One region of the Bacillus smithii genome, then DNA from elsewhere that is predicted to be linked to it. Evidence: a T-box and tRNA genes for the amino acid it is inferred to sense, from the RefSeq annotation. Region 1 holds a T-box; the other holds one or more tRNA genes.
What was found. A T-box is a leader RNA that pairs with one kind of tRNA and senses whether it is charged. The one in region 1 lies ahead of trpS (tryptophan--tRNA ligase), so its partner is inferred to be a tRNA-Trp.

Region 2: it encodes a tRNA-Trp, which carries the amino acid that the T-box ahead of trpS (tryptophan--tRNA ligase) is inferred to sense. The anticodon was not compared.

What each region holds. Positions count from the first base shown of each region.
Region 1 is NZ_CP012024.1:938,583-946,194, reverse strand. It holds gene BSM4216_RS04470 (peptide ABC transporter substrate-binding protein) at 1-322, opposite strand, end outside; gene BSM4216_RS04465 (DUF3899 domain-containing protein) at 724-1,095, shown strand; T-box leader at 1,144-1,383, shown strand; gene trpS (tryptophan--tRNA ligase) at 1,447-2,442, shown strand; gene BSM4216_RS04450 (YjbA family protein) at 2,566-3,315, opposite strand; gene BSM4216_RS04445 (YuzI family membrane protein) at 3,409-3,621, opposite strand; gene BSM4216_RS04440 (DUF2268 domain-containing putative Zn-dependent protease) at 3,870-4,646, opposite strand; gene BSM4216_RS04435 (ABC transporter permease) at 4,872-5,969, opposite strand; gene BSM4216_RS04430 (ABC transporter permease) at 5,966-7,219, opposite strand; gene BSM4216_RS04425 (ABC transporter ATP-binding protein) at 7,235-7,612, opposite strand, start outside.
Region 2 is NZ_CP012024.1:742,937-750,548, forward strand. It holds rRNA gene BSM4216_RS03445 (23S ribosomal RNA) at 1-704, shown strand, start outside; rRNA gene rrf (5S ribosomal RNA) at 851-966, shown strand; tRNA gene BSM4216_RS03455 (tRNA-Asn) at 975-1,049, shown strand; tRNA gene BSM4216_RS03460 (tRNA-Ser) at 1,053-1,144, shown strand; tRNA gene BSM4216_RS03465 (tRNA-Glu) at 1,154-1,225, shown strand; tRNA gene BSM4216_RS03470 (tRNA-Val) at 1,234-1,309, shown strand; tRNA gene BSM4216_RS03475 (tRNA-Met) at 1,320-1,393, shown strand; tRNA gene BSM4216_RS03480 (tRNA-Asp) at 1,453-1,528, shown strand; tRNA gene BSM4216_RS03485 (tRNA-Phe) at 1,539-1,614, shown strand; tRNA gene BSM4216_RS03490 (tRNA-Thr) at 1,619-1,691, shown strand; tRNA gene BSM4216_RS03495 (tRNA-Tyr) at 1,697-1,781, shown strand; tRNA gene BSM4216_RS03500 (tRNA-Trp) at 1,787-1,860, shown strand; tRNA gene BSM4216_RS03505 (tRNA-His) at 1,871-1,946, shown strand; tRNA gene BSM4216_RS03510 (tRNA-Gln) at 1,963-2,034, shown strand; tRNA gene BSM4216_RS03515 (tRNA-Gly) at 2,038-2,112, shown strand; tRNA gene BSM4216_RS03520 (tRNA-Cys) at 2,118-2,191, shown strand; tRNA gene BSM4216_RS03525 (tRNA-Leu) at 2,200-2,282, shown strand; gene BSM4216_RS03530 (LysR family transcriptional regulator) at 2,939-3,844, shown strand; gene BSM4216_RS03535 (LLM class flavin-dependent oxidoreductase) at 3,989-5,020, shown strand; gene BSM4216_RS03540 (LLM class flavin-dependent oxidoreductase) at 5,010-6,350, shown strand; gene BSM4216_RS03545 (glutaredoxin family protein) at 6,364-6,624, shown strand; gene BSM4216_RS03550 (amino acid ABC transporter substrate-binding protein) at 6,957-7,612, shown strand, end outside.

The DNA.
Region 1 (7,612 bases):
CGCGTAGTTTAAATGTCCATGTTTTTCCATCTTTGCTGACTTGCGGTTCCCCTTCCGCTATTCCTTCTACAGGTTCATCGTTTTTTCCTAAACGATAAAGCCCTTCCATTACATTATTTAAAGCAGTAAAGGAAACAACATCAGTTGCTAACGCAGAATCCATCGTCGGTATTTCCTGCGTTTCAACCAGATTTAATACTTGATCTTTTTTGGCATTGTCCCCGTTTTTGCCGCCATCGCCGGATTTACTGCCGCTGCATGCAGTCAACACCGTGCCAAGAGCAAGCAAGAGAACGAGAAAAAGAGAGAACTTCTTTTTCATAGGGAATTTGACCTCCTTTTATGATAGTATCTTCCTATTTTTTCGAAAGATTTGATAATTATTATAATCTATTTTAACTTTTTTGCAATAACTAATTTTTTTACATTTCGATATACACTATCTTATTAGAATATTAATTAAATAATGATTAAACAGAATTCCTTCTTTAAATTAAAATGATAACGCTTTAATATGTTTCCTTAGTTTAAACTTTTAAATTGATTTTCTATTCATGATATGGATGTATTTTTCTAAAATAATATGAGAATCATTTCATGAAAATAATGGATTTTAAAGTGGACCGATCATTGTCTGCCGTTTTCATCACAAGTATACTTAAAGGTAGAAACGGCGATTGCAACCTGCAAAAGATTGTTACGATATCATAGGGAGCGTTGTTCATGAAGACGGTTTTTATTTTATTCTTTGTTAACATATTGATTTCTGCCTTGTATTCTTTGATAGATCCGCAATCTTTTTTTACTAGCTTTGTCAACTCCACGTTTTTGATCGGTCTCTTTTTCTTGACGATCGGTCTCTTTCTTTTCGTTTATGGTGGAGGTTTTTTTGACGGAATCATGAATAGCTTTAAACAAATAAGAAAAATGTCCAAAGAAGGCCAGTATGTTTCACAATTTGACCCAGTCGATCAAACGGTAGTTTCACGTTTAGATGCTGGCAAAAGAAAAATTCGTTTCACGAATCCATTGATCATCACAGGCAGTTTTTTTGTGGTTTTAGATTTGATGATTGCCTTTCTCTTTTCCCCTTGAGCCGCTTGAATCCTTGTTAAAAATTCGTTATAATTAGGAACACACATAATTGAAGCGATGAGAAAGAAGAGTACAGCCGATAACCGGTTTTCCAGAGAGTTTGTGGTCGGTGGAAACAAACAATCGGACGGCTGGAATGGACTTTCGAGCTCCCTTTGCGAACGGCTTCAAGCTTAGTAGTGAAGAGGCGCATTCCGTTGCGTTAAAAGGATTCCATGTGAATGGAAACAAAGTGGCTCCATGCGAGCAACTTAGGGTGGCACCGCGGAACAACCATTCGTCCCTAATCTTTACGGACGAATGGTTTTTTTATGGATCAAAAAATTTTAGGATGCATGATGGAGGTAGAAAATGATGAAAACAATTTTTTCGGGTATTCAGCCTAGCGGAACGATTACGCTGGGAAACTATATTGGGGCAATGAAGCAATTTGTTGAACTGCAAGACGAGTACAACTGTTATTTTTGCATTGTGGATGAGCATGCCATTACCGTTCCGCAAGATCGTCTTGAGCTTCGCAAAAACATCCGCAGTTTAGCGGCATTGTACTTGGCGGTCGGTCTTGATCCGGAAAAGGTGACTCTTTTCATTCAATCCGAAGTTCCGGCCCATACGGAAGCCGGTTGGATTCTTCAATGTATTTCTTATATCGGCGAATTGGAGCGTATGACACAATTTAAGGATAAATCAGCCGGCAAAGAAGCGGTTTCCGCCGGTCTTCTCACATACCCTCCACTAATGGCAGCCGACATTTTATTGTATAATACCGATTTAGTGCCTGTTGGAGAAGATCAAAAACAACATATTGAATTAACGCGAGACTTGGCAGAACGATTTAATAAAAAGTACAACGATATTTTTACCATACCGGAAATCCGCTTGCCGAAAGCCGGAGCGCGTGTCATGTCTCTCCAAGATCCTACGAAAAAAATGAGCAAATCCGATCCGAATTCAAAAGCGTTTATCACCTTGCTTGACGAACCAAAACTCATCGAGAAAAAAATCAAAAGTGCCGTTACCGATTCTGAAGGAGTTATCCGCTATGATCGGGAAGCTAAGCCCGGAGTTTCCAATCTGTTGTCGATTTATTCCGTTCTCGGAAATATTTCCATCAAAGAGTTGGAAGAAAAATACGCCGGTAAAGGGTATGGAGAATTTAAACAAGATTTGGCGGAATTAATTATCGAAGAGCTAAAGCCGATTCAACAACGTTATGCTGAACTCATCGATTCTGAAGAACTGGATGAAATTCTCGACCGCGGTGCAGAAAAAGCGAACTATGTGGCCAATAAAATGCTGCAAAAAATGAAAAACGCCATGGGGCTCGGAAGAAAAAGAAGAAGATAAAAATCCGGCCGCGGGACTCATCCCGCGGCCGATCATTTTTCATGAAAGATTCAAAAAAATAGCAGAAAGATGGCACTCATCTCCCGCCTGGAATAACCTTTTGCTCCTGCAAAGCCTCGTCGTTTAATTCACTTTCGAAGAACCATTTTCCATTTCCCACAGTTTTTCAAAAAAGGCTTGTCCCCGAATAATATTTTCGCAAAGCTGCATATGTTTTTCGGTCCAGCCTACTTTCGTTTCTTCATAGAGAGCGTTCCATGCTTCATCGAAATTCATTTCTTGAATTTGCGCATATTTTTCCGGCGCCCATTCTGTATACCAATAGCGAATTTCCGCTGTATTTTTGGAAGACTGAAGTTGATCAAGAGCCATAAACAAAAGTTGTTTCAGCTGTCTTTCTTTCCTGGTCAGTCCGAACATTTGATCCGGAAGAGGAGAAAGAATATGATGTTCTTTCTCTTTATGAGCTAATTCCCATTCGAAGTTTGCTTCTTCTTCATTTTCAATCATTTCGTATACTAATTGTTCCTGACGGGGAATCAAACGGCTTTTTCGAATCGGGATAGTGTAGCCCATAGTATCGACAGCCAAAATACCGGCTCCGTCTGTTACAACGAATGCATAATCCAACTGGATGCGTTCATGGTTTTTTCTTAAATAGGCTTTTTGATAGACTTCATTTAATAAGTCTTTCGGCAAATCAGACATATCATTTTCAATAAAGTGGTATAATAGCTTATTTACTTTCAAAAGAGGCACCTGGTCTAATAATTCAATGGCGTCCTCTTTCCTCCATTCATGAAACGGACAGACATTATATCCGTTTTCCTCGCCTTCAAACCAATTTACCCAGACATCATGCAAGTACAACATGTAGAGACCCCCTTACATCTTCTTCATTTGTCACACAGTATGGGCAAAAGAAAGTTAAATTATTCCTGTAGGGGGATGTTTTTGAATGTGTTCTTATTTTTTCTTCTTTGGCTGTGGATAGTAAATGGAAAGACTGATGATGATCAATCCGAGTACAAACAAATAACAATTCCCTTTTTTCGCAAGAAATTTCACGTATTCAACGAACGTCAGCCCTGCAGCCATTAAATTCACATACAAGATTATGCTGACCCCGCCGGCCACTGATAATCCGAATCCGAAAAGCCAAAAAAAGATTCTTCCCACCTTTTTCCATCCTCGCCGCCATTTTCTCTCTGTTGGCTTGTCCAACGTTTTTGATTCATGTATATTCCTGAAATCCCGTTATTATGCGAAAGCGATATTTCCTCGACATGCTTTCTTTTTTCAAAATCAAATTTTCACATTCATAAATGTGATCAACGAATTTCCGTTGCGTTAAAACCGTTTAGACATTTTTCAACCTTACTGAAAACAAAAAATCCCCCTTTATATGGGGAGATGGAAACAGGTGATCATTGATTCCATTCTTTCAAAAAAGTTTCGGCAGGCAAAGCAAGCATTTCCTTTGTCCCTTTCTTCCATTTTTTTGCACATTCCTCAACAATGGAAAATCCCGTCGCATAGCCAAGCATAGACGGCAGCATGCCTTTCCCATATAAAATTCGATCATGAACAGGATTTTGTTTGGACAGCATGAGGTGATCTTGTACATAAGAACGCCACCATTTTTTTATATCAGCCGATGTATATTGTTTGCACCAAGAAGCATTCCATTTTTCTCCTACATATTCCTTCACGGCAAACTCCGCCAGTCCTTCAAACAAAATGGAATCTAAAAGTCGATACTCTTCCTCTCTTTTTTCCAATTTTTCCATCCGAGCACAATGATGATATTCATGAACAAACACGGCTTCCCATTGTTCTTTGTCAATGTCGGGAGATAAAAACAAAAACATCTTGTCGCCTAGAGCCAGACCCGATTTGTTCGGTCTGTCTCCAAAAAGGGAAAAATTGGATTGAACAGGAAACAAATAAATGCCGATATCAGGGCCATTCCAAAGCTGTTTATATTTTAAAAAAAGACGTTCCATTTCCTTCCAAGCTTTTTTCTGTACAAGACCCTCAAAAGTGGGTCTTGTTCGTTTGGAAGGCGCAAACATGCCGTGCTTCTGTAAATAGCGATAAAACGAAATCGCTTCCCGTTCTGAGATTCCATCGATCTTGCTCATCCATTCGAGTGGTTCGTCCCAATGATTCATTAGCCATTCTTTCGTATTGTATACACCCATGAAAGGCATCCTCCCTTTTTATGTATTTATATTTATGTTCAAAACCATTCAAAAGACACAAAAAAGCAAGGCCACTAAGCCCTTGCTTTCCAAAATGATTCAGGGAGGATTGCTCTCTAATCTATGTTTTTCTTCACAAGGTTAGCGAAAACGAAATCGTCTCATTTTTGTTCCAATCATTGGCCAAATTTGTCCGTATCATCTTCTATTTTATGAATGGTCCCGTTAAACATGCCTTCGCTCCATCAAGTTGATCCCGATTCCCATTAACACCACTCCCATCATAAACAGAATGCTGATCGGATATAACAATTCGCTGAACGAATAATGATAGATGGTCGCTTCTTTCAGCGCCTGCATGGCATAGGTCACCGGCACAAACTTTGAAATGGCCAGAAGCACTTGGGATGAAACGATCTCAATCGGCCAATAAGCTCCACCGACCATTGCCATGCTGACCGCTAGAATTTGCAAGATGGCCCGAAACTGCGGAACGCTCTTGCAGATGCCGGTAAGAAATATAGAAAGAGCCACAACGGAAAATACATAAGGAATCAAAATGACCAGCGTTTTGGCAAAACCACCATAAAAATCAACGCCTATTGCATAAAAAACAGAAAAAACCATCAGAACTTGAATGTACCCTAAGACAAAGCAAAACAATAAATTGCCTGTGTACATTTGCCATTTTTTAATCGGGGAAAAGATCATTCGGTCCCAAATTCCCTCTTTTTTCTCCTGCAATATATTCACAACTTGAAAAGCAATGGTATAAATCACAAAGAATAAAGCGAAACCGAATAAGCTTTGCAGATGAGGATCAATAATCACCGTACCGTGATCGTGCAAACTTTTTTGTTTGATTTGAAAAAGCGGTTGATCTAAATCTTTAAGAACTCGCTCTTTCATTTCCTTTGGCATCTTTTCCAATTCGATTTTGATGTGGCGATTTTGGAAATACTCGTCTTGGACCTTTTCTGCATACCGCTTGATCAGCTGTACGTTTCCGGTTTGTGAGGTGACCACAAGACGAAAGTGATCTTTTGACAAGATGATGCCAGCTTCTGCTTTTCCTTCGCCAACCATTTGTTGAACGTCCTTTTCCGTTGTCAATCGAAAATCAACTAAATTGAATTGATGGAATTCGTGCAACACCGTCTTTGTTTCCTTCTCGTTCAATTGGCTGGCTACAGGAACGATCATTTTCGTATCGTTTGCTTTTCCGACGATAAAAGCAAAGCCGACACAAATGACAGAAATCAAGAAATAGCCCCACGGTTTTCTCAAAAACATTTGCCATTTTGCCAGAAGAATCGCTTTCATGCAGGCATCTCCTTTCTAGGAAATATCATCCACCCGATGATGAATAAACAAATACTTAATGCAAGCAAATATCCAAAAGAGCCAACGACTTCAGTAAATCCGTAGCCTTGCAAAAGCTTCAAATAGGCATTCATTCCCGCCCCATTCGGAGTCGCATTGCCTAGCCATCGAAACACATTGGAAATCTGTCCGACGGGGAAAAAGCTGCCTCCGACAAATGCAAAAACGGAAACAATGGCGGATGAAAAAAACGTAGACGCCGACTCCGATTGGCTGCGGAAATTGATGGCCATCATCAACACTGCCAATCCGCCCACAGATGCGCTTAACGATATGGAAATAGCCAGGAAGGAAAACCAATTAGGCCACTTCACTCCGTACACAATTTCTACCGCCCCATATAAAATCAATATTTGCAGCAACGCTAGAACAAAAGCGGATAAAAAAGTTCCGAATACGTATTTAAAGATCGGAATATTAGCCAAAACCATCCTGTCAAACGCATGAGATTCTTTCTCTTGAAAAGCATAAGTCGATACTTGAGAAACGATATATAATACAAACATTACGCTCATTCCCACAGTATAATAGGTAATGGCTTTCATAGGTTTTCTTTTCGTTACAGACTCCATCGAAATTTCCGCAGGATGATGATTGCCGTTGAAACGAATTCCGTTTTTCGTCATTGCCGTGTTAGTGGTCAACTGGTCACGGTACGACCTAACAATATCAAGAGCGGCCAGTGCCGCCATTTTCCCATCATTTTGATAGAAAGTCAGCTGCGGAACTCGTTTTTCTCCTAAAAAGACATGCCGGTACACATTATAAGAAAAATGTTTCGGAACAACGATCACAGCAGATACATCCCGTTTTTTCCTGATATCGTCAAGATCGGTCCTGCCTTTGATGCTCACTTCCATATATTTCTTCACATTGGGACTATTAAAAATGCCTTTTAATTGTTCAATAGGCGAAAACGATTGGGTCCCCTCTATCAAATTCTGTTTTTGCTGCTGTGGAATCGAAGATTGCTTGATTTCTTGAATCAATTTTTCCTTATCCTTTTGTTCATTTCCTTGAATGATGATGGCCACTTTTCCTTTTATCGGTTCATCGCCGCCATCCATAACGCTGCCAAGAGCGACGCCTAAAATCGTAATTAATAGAAACGGCATTCCCAACAGCACAAGCAGCTCCTGTCGGTTTCGCAGTAATAATAGCAATTGTTTTTTCACAAGCGATGCGATCATGTTCTTCCCCCCTTATTAGTCTCTTAATGCTTTTCCGGTAAGATGCAAAAATACATCTTCCAACGTCGGTGATTGAACATCGATAGAAGTAATGACCGTATCCGTACTCTCCGCGAATCGAAAAATTTTTTGAAAAAGGTTCACCTGTTTCGGAACGATAATCGATACTGTTTGATTTCCCACTGAGACTTTTCGTATGGTCGGTTCTTGGTTTAAAACATGGACGAATTCTTCCTTGAGCCTCTCCGTTTTGATCACGATCGTCTTTTCGGCCGAAAGAATATTTTTAATCTCCTCTTTGGTTCCGGAGGAAATGATTTTCCCGTTGTCCATGATATAAATCCGATCACATAGGAACTCGACTTCTTCCATATAATGGCTTGTATAAAGGAC
Region 2 (7,612 bases), 200 kb from region 1:
CTAACCCGCACCCCTGATCGGGGTGGGAGACAGTGTCAGGTGGGCAGTTTGACTGGGGCGGTCGCCTCCTAAAAGGTAACGGAGGCGCCCAAAGGTTCCCTCAGAATGGTTGGAAATCATTCGCAGAGTGCAAAGGCAGAAGGGAGCTTGACTGCGAGACCTACAAGTCGAGCAGGGACGAAAGTCGGGCTTAGTGATCCGGTGGTTCCGTATGGAAGGGCCATCGCTCAACGGATAAAAGCTACCCCGGGGATAACAGGCTTATCTCCCCCAAGAGTCCACATCGACGGGGAGGTTTGGCACCTCGATGTCGGCTCATCGCATCCTGGGGCTGTAGTCGGTCCCAAGGGTTGGGCTGTTCGCCCATTAAAGCGGTACGCGAGCTGGGTTCAGAACGTCGTGAGACAGTTCGGTCCCTATCCGTCGCGGGCGCAGGAAATTTGAGAGGAGCTGTCCTTAGTACGAGAGGACCGGGATGGACGCACCGCTGGTGTACCAGTTGTCTCGCCAGAGGCATCGCTGGGTAGCTATGTGCGGAAGGGATAAGTGCTGAAAGCATCTAAGCATGAAGCCCCCCTCAAGATGAGATTTCCCATTTCTTCGGAAAGTAAGATCCCTGAAAGATGATCAGGTAGATAGGTCCGAGGTGGAAGCGTGGTGACACGTGGAGCTGACGGATACTAATCGATCGAGGACTTAACCAAAAGAAAGCGCGAAATCGGTGAAACTGCTTCTTCTATCTAGTTTTGAAGGAAGATATCTTGATAACGCTTTATAAAAAGACCTATAAATTCTTTAAAATTCCTATTGAAATTTAAAGAACAATCGTTCCGACAATACATGGTGACCGTCTGGTGGCGATGGCGAAGAGGTCACACCCGTTCCCATCCCGAACACGGAAGTTAAGCTCTTCAGCGCCGATGGTAGTGAGGGGATTCCCCTTGCGAGAGTAGGACGCTGCCAGGCGATATTATTCCGCAGTAGCTCAGTGGTAGAGCAATCGGCTGTTAACCGATCGGTCGTAGGTTCGAATCCTACCTGCGGAGCCATATGGAGAGCTGTCCGAGTGGTCGAAGGAGCACGATTGGAAATCGTGTAGACGGTTAACGCTGTCTCAAGGGTTCGAATCCCTTGCTCTCCGCCATTATAAGTTGGCCCGTTGGTCAAGTGGTTAAGACACCGCCCTTTCACGGCGGTAACACGGGTTCGAATCCCGTACGGGTCATCCTCAATGGAGGTTTAGCTCAGCTGGGAGAGCACTTGCCTTACAAGCAAGGGGTCGGCGGTTCGATCCCGTCAACCTCCACCATCTATATCGTCGCGGGGTGGAGCAGTCTGGTAGCTCGTCGGGCTCATAACCCGAAGGTCGCAGGTTCAAATCCTGCCCCCGCAATTGAATGACATAGTATTTCTTTCATACATAATCAACGTGTCAGCATATCTTAAAACAATGGTCCCGTAGTGTAGCGGTTATCACGCCTGCCTGTCACGCAGGAGATCGCGGGTTCGATTCCCGTCGGGACCGCCATGAAATCATCGGCTCGGTAGCTCAGTCGGTAGAGCAAAGGACTGAAAATCCTTGTGTCGGCGGTTCGATTCCGTCCCGAGCCACCATGTTGCCGGCTTAGCTCAATTGGTAGAGCAACTGACTTGTAATCAGTAGGTTGTGGGTTCAAGTCCTACAGCCGGCATCAGTGGAGGGGTAGCGAAGTGGCTAAACGCGGCGGACTGTAAATCCGCTCCCTCAGGGTTCGGCGGTTCGAATCCGTCCCCCTCCACCATTCATAGGGGCATAGTTTAACGGTAGAACAGAGGTCTCCAAAACCTCCGGTGTGGGTTCGATTCCTACTGCCCCTGCCATATTATAATGGCGGCTATGGCGAAGTGGTTAACGCATCGGATTGTGGCTCCGACATTCGTGGGTTCGATTCCCACTAGTCGCCCCATATTAAAAGGAATCATTGGGCTATAGCCAAGCGGTAAGGCAACGGACTTTGACTCCGTCATGCGCTGGTTCGAATCCAGCTAGCCCAGTACGCGGAAGTAGTTCAGTGGTAGAACACCACCTTGCCAAGGTGGGGGTCGCGGGTTCGAGTCCCGTCTTCCGCTCCAATGAAGGCGGCATAGCCAAGTGGTAAGGCAGAGGTCTGCAAAACCTTTATCACCGGTTCGAATCCGGTTGCCGCCTCCATATAATAAGCCGATGTGGCGGAATTGGCAGACGCGCACGACTCAAAATCGTGTTCCCTTGTGGAGTGTGGGTTCGACTCCCACCATCGGCATCGAATATAGAGATAAGGGGTTCCACATAGTGGAACCCCTTGTTTTTATATTTGGCTCTATGTCAATTGTTGGAATACACTTATCGAAGTGCCCCCTTTTTTGTAGTTGACTAGATGAGTGAACATAAAGCTTTATTTCTTAGTCTCTTAAAATTCCGGTTCTATACTAAATGTTGGGGTTGAATCTTTTCAGCCACGAAATGAAATTCCCTAATTTGAACGTTCATTCGATGACAGGTTGGATAAAGGCCTGTTTTTTCTATTATAGAAGGCGGTAAAAATCGCTTTTGTAATCGCATGAAGGTTTATTTCTCCTAAAATATAGATTTTAAGCTCAATTGATAAGGATTTTAAGCTTTTTGGTGAAACGGATATCAGCAAAACATCGGTTCTCGTAATCAAAAAAAAGAGCAAAGAGTCAAAGGCGTATGTATTAAAGGGGGAGGTACTTTTATAGGTTGGAATAAAGCACGAATCTCTTACGGTTCAATTAACTGAATTTACTTTATTTATGGAATTTTTTAAAATATACTTTACTAATCGGAATAATATGATTAAAATAAAAAAACAAAATACCGTAGAATTGACGTTCAATAACTCCTGATGCATCTATGTTCGGGAGCTTTTTATTTTTTATTAAAAAAGGGGTGGAGAAGATGAACATTGATCATATTGAAGCTTTTATGTATGTCGTCCATTTTAACAGCATTCATAAAGCAGCGAACGCTTTGTTTTTATCACAGCCAACGGTTACGGCGCGGATCAAAGCATTGGAACGAGAATTGGATACAGAACTGTTTGAACGGGAGGGTAGAGGCATCAAGCTGACGGAAAAGGGGGAAATGTTTATTCCGTATGCTGAGCAGATTATCCGCACTTTTCAGCAAGGAAAAAAACTATTGAAAAAAAGAGCGGATCAGGAAGAGGTAGTCATTGGGGCCAATATCATTACATCTCAATATTTTATCCCCATTGCACTGCCGCTTTGGAAAAAAGCACATCCGGAACTCCGGTTTAAATTTATTTCAGCGTCTAACGAGGTGCTAGTAGATAAGCTGCTCCAAAAGCAGATTGATGTGGCGTTCATGAAAGAAGTGTCGCATCAAGCATTGCAGCATCAACCGCTTCTTGACAATTCAATACGGCTTGTCGTAAAGCCGGGACATCCTTTTCAGTTTCAGTCAAAGTTATCCGCACAGCAATTGGCTCTTGAACCAATGGTCTTTTTTGAATGCGGAGCGTTCGACTGGAATCGTGTACACAAAATTTTTGAAGTGGCGAACGTGGAACCGCGAATTGAATTTCACGTGGATCATCTTGAAGTGGCAAAATCACTCATTCAAAGCGGCAACGGGTTCGGATTTCTGCCATATTTATGCGTTAAACATGAACTGGAAACAGGCCAGCTGGTGGAAGTCAATGTCGATCATTTGATGATGCTGAAACAGCATATTCATGGAACATATTATGGACCGGAGCCTCCTTTTTTATGGAATGACATTCTTTTGTCGATTGAACAATTTGAAAAGAATGCTGTTTCATCATTCTCTCGAACAAATTGATAAATTTTATTAATGAATCGCTTAAATCTTTCTATCGCTTGAAGTATTGCTTTTTCGCTATTTCCGGTGATAGGATAAATACCAACAAATAAAACAAATTAATCACACCTGTAAACTAAGAATAAAAACAGGAGGAAATTGGATATGAGTTATCAGCTTGGATTGTTAGATCAAAGCCCGATCCTTGAAGGCTCTTCAGCTGTTGACGCCTTGCAGCAAACCGTTCGCCTGGCCCAAAAAGCAGAAGAATGGGGTTACTCGCGCTTCTGGGTGTCAGAGCATCATCATTCGGAACAGGTAGCGGGGTCGTCTCCGGAAGTTTTAATGTCATATTTGCTTGCCAGAACGAAGTCGATTCGCATCGGATCAGGAGGAGTCATGCTTCAACATTATAGTCCTTTTAAAGTTGCGGAAAATTTTCATGTTTTGTCTACTCTTGCTCCCGGAAGAGTCGATCTTGGGATCGGGAAGGCTCCGGGCGGCCTGCCGTTATCGACAAAGGCGTTGCAGTTTGGCACCGTGAATGACGGACAAGATTTTGAAGAAAGATTTCTTTTTTTGAAAAAATTAATTGAAAATTCAGTGGATGAAGATCATCCGCTCGCCGGTATTGAAGCGACACCTATACCGCCGGAAAAACCCAACCTTTTTTTACTCGGGGCCAGTCCCAGAAGCGCTCAGCTGGCAGCTGACCTTCAAATTCCTTTTGTATTCGCCTTGTTTATTAATGGCGACGTAAAGGTGCTGGAAGAATCGGCGCACGTTTATCGCAACGGCTATCCGGACGGACGTTTTCTGCTATCCCTTGCAGCAGTCGCTGCCGATTCGCAAAAAGAGGCCGAAGAACTGGCGAAAGATCAAAAAATGTATAAAGTCCATCTGCAAAGCGGCCGTATTGTCACGGTTTCTACATTGGAACAAGCACATGCTTTCGGCAAACAAGCGGAGCAGTCTTATGAAGTGGAAGAACAAGCGAGCTATATCATTGCCGGAACCTCTGTCTATGTAAAAAAAGTCTTAAATAAATTCCATGCATCCTATCAAGTGGATGAATTTATTTTGCATTCCCCTGTTCAAAAGGTAGAAGAACGGATTCGGTCTTTTCAGCTGTTAAGTCCAAACGGCTCGAATGACGATTATTTAACCGAAGAAGAGGGTGAAACTTATGTCTCATAAAAAACAGATTCAATTGGGGATTATGTTGCACGGCCCGGGAAGTCACATGAACGCCTGGAAAGATCCAAGTGTTCCAAAAGATGCCAGTGTTAACTTTCAGTATTACAAGTCTATTACTCGACAAGCTGAAGAAGCCGGATTTTCTTTTGCTTTTGTTGCTGATGGACTATATATAAATGAAAAATCCATTCCTCATTTCTTGAATCGGTTTGAACCCATCACCATCTTATCTTCTCTCGCGTCAGTAACATCGAGAATAGGGCTGGTCGGTACGATATCAACCACTTACAGTGAGCCATTTACGGTTGCCCGCCAGTTAGCATCGCTGGATAAAATCAGCGGGGGGCGTGCTGGATGGAATGTTGTCACTTCTCCTTTAGAGGGATCTGCAAAGAACTACAATAAAGGTGAACATCCATCGCATTCTCTTCGATATGAGATAGCGGCAGAATTTTTGCAAGTAGTAAAAGGATTGTGGGATTCATGGGAAGACGATGCTTTTATACGAAATCGGCAAACCGGACAGTTTTTTGATCGAAATAAGGTTCATGTATTGAATCATAAAGGTCGTTTCTTTTCTGTCGAAGGACCGTTAAATATTGAACGTTCGAGTCAAGGGCAGCCCGTCATATTCCAAGCAGGTTCTTCTGAAGCCGGTAAAAATTTGGCTGCAAAAGAGGCGGATGCTGTTTTTACCAATGCAGAAACTCTCGAACAGGCCCAAGCTTTTTATAAGGATGTAAAACTGCGGGCAGAAGCAAACGGACGGAGCAGAGACGAGATTCTCATTTTCCCGGGGATTCATCCGATTGTCGGTGCAACTATAGAAGAAGCGGAAGAAAAATACGAAGCGATTCAAAACCTTGTGTCGATTGAAGAAGCTCTCGATTATTTAGGACGATACTTTGATCACTTCGATTTCAGTGTATTTCCGCTTGATGAGCCGTTTCCTGATATAGGCGATGTCGGGAAAAATAGCTTCCGGTCGACAACCGATCAAATTAAGCAAAATGCCCGCGAAAAGAACTTAACGCTTCGAGAAGTGGCCTTGCAAGTTACGACACCGAAAAGCGTTTTTTTCGGTACGTATGAGCAAGTAGCCGAACAATTGATTGCCTGGGTGGAAGGAAATGGAGCGGATGGATTTATTTTTGGCCCGCCTGTTCTTGGCAGCGGCTTAACCGATTTTATCCGGCACGTCATTCCGATTTTGGAAGAACGCGGCTACTACAGCAGGGAGTACAGAAGTGAAACATTAAGAGGAAACTTAGGACTGCCGTTTAAAGAAAATCGCTATGCAAACAAAAAAGAAAATCATTTTATTAACTAGGGAGGAACGATAAATGGGAGAGAAAGCGTTATCAGTAGTGGTTTGGGCAAAAGAAGGATGTCGTTATTGTGAAGAAGTAAAACAATTTTTAGAAGAAAAAGGTATTCGTTATCAAACGGTGGATGTAACCAATCATGATGAACTCCGTGATATTTTAGAAATTAAATATGGTATCCGCCATGTACCAATTGTTGAAATCGGTCGTGGAGACGTGTACGAAGGTATCACGCAAATCGGGATCACAAATCTTGAAAAAGCATTGAGTACTCATTAGTAATCATATGTTTCATTTTTGATTTAAAACCGACTAAATGAATTTGTTTAATGATGATTAATAAATGTGCGCCTGTCTTTGCGATAAAGCTTTATAAGCGTGCCGGCATATTCATGAGTACAATATAAATTTTTTTATATCAAACTAGCTTACTACAGTTGGCAATCTATTACTTTTTGATTGCTATTTGTTGAAAAAGGATGTGTGTTCTTTCATCAAGTGTTTTCCGTTTTTTACAACAAACGATGCGAGAAAATGAGCTAACACTGCCCTTTTCGGCAAAAATTATTAAGAACCGATTGTGAGCAGAAATGGTGAGTGGAGGAAAGAGGATGAAGAAAAAGATCTGGTTTATTGTGACATTGCTATTTACATTTTTTCTGGGAGCTTGCTCGCCAAAAGAAGGAGCAGTTTCATCAACTGATGCCAATGCAGATTCGAGTTCCAAAGATACAAAAAAAGGGGTACAAACCATCATCGTTGGTACCGGAACACAGTTTCCTAATATATGCTTCCTTGATAAAAACGGAAAATTGACTGGATATGATGTAGAGCTCGTTCGTGAAATTGACAAAAAACTTCCTGAATATCAGTTTAAATTTAAAACGATGGAATTTTCTAATCTATTATTAAGTCTTGAAACAAGAAAAATTGATTTTATTGCCCATGAAATGGAAGTAAATAAAGAGAGGAAAGCCAAGTTCCTGTTTAACAAAGTTCCTTACAATGTTTTCCCTCTAAAAGTAGTGGTTCATAAAGATAATAACGATATTAAATCGATTAAAGATTTAAGAGGTAAAAAAGTCGTCGTAAGTGCCACAAGCAATGCGGCCGTTTTTCTAGAAAAATACAATAAAGATCATAATGCAGGCATTAATATAGTGTATTCCGGCCAAGGATCAGATGATACAGTCAACCAAATACGTACAGGAAGGGCAGATGCGACCATTTCAACACCATTTGCCGTTGATTTCTTGAACAAATCAGC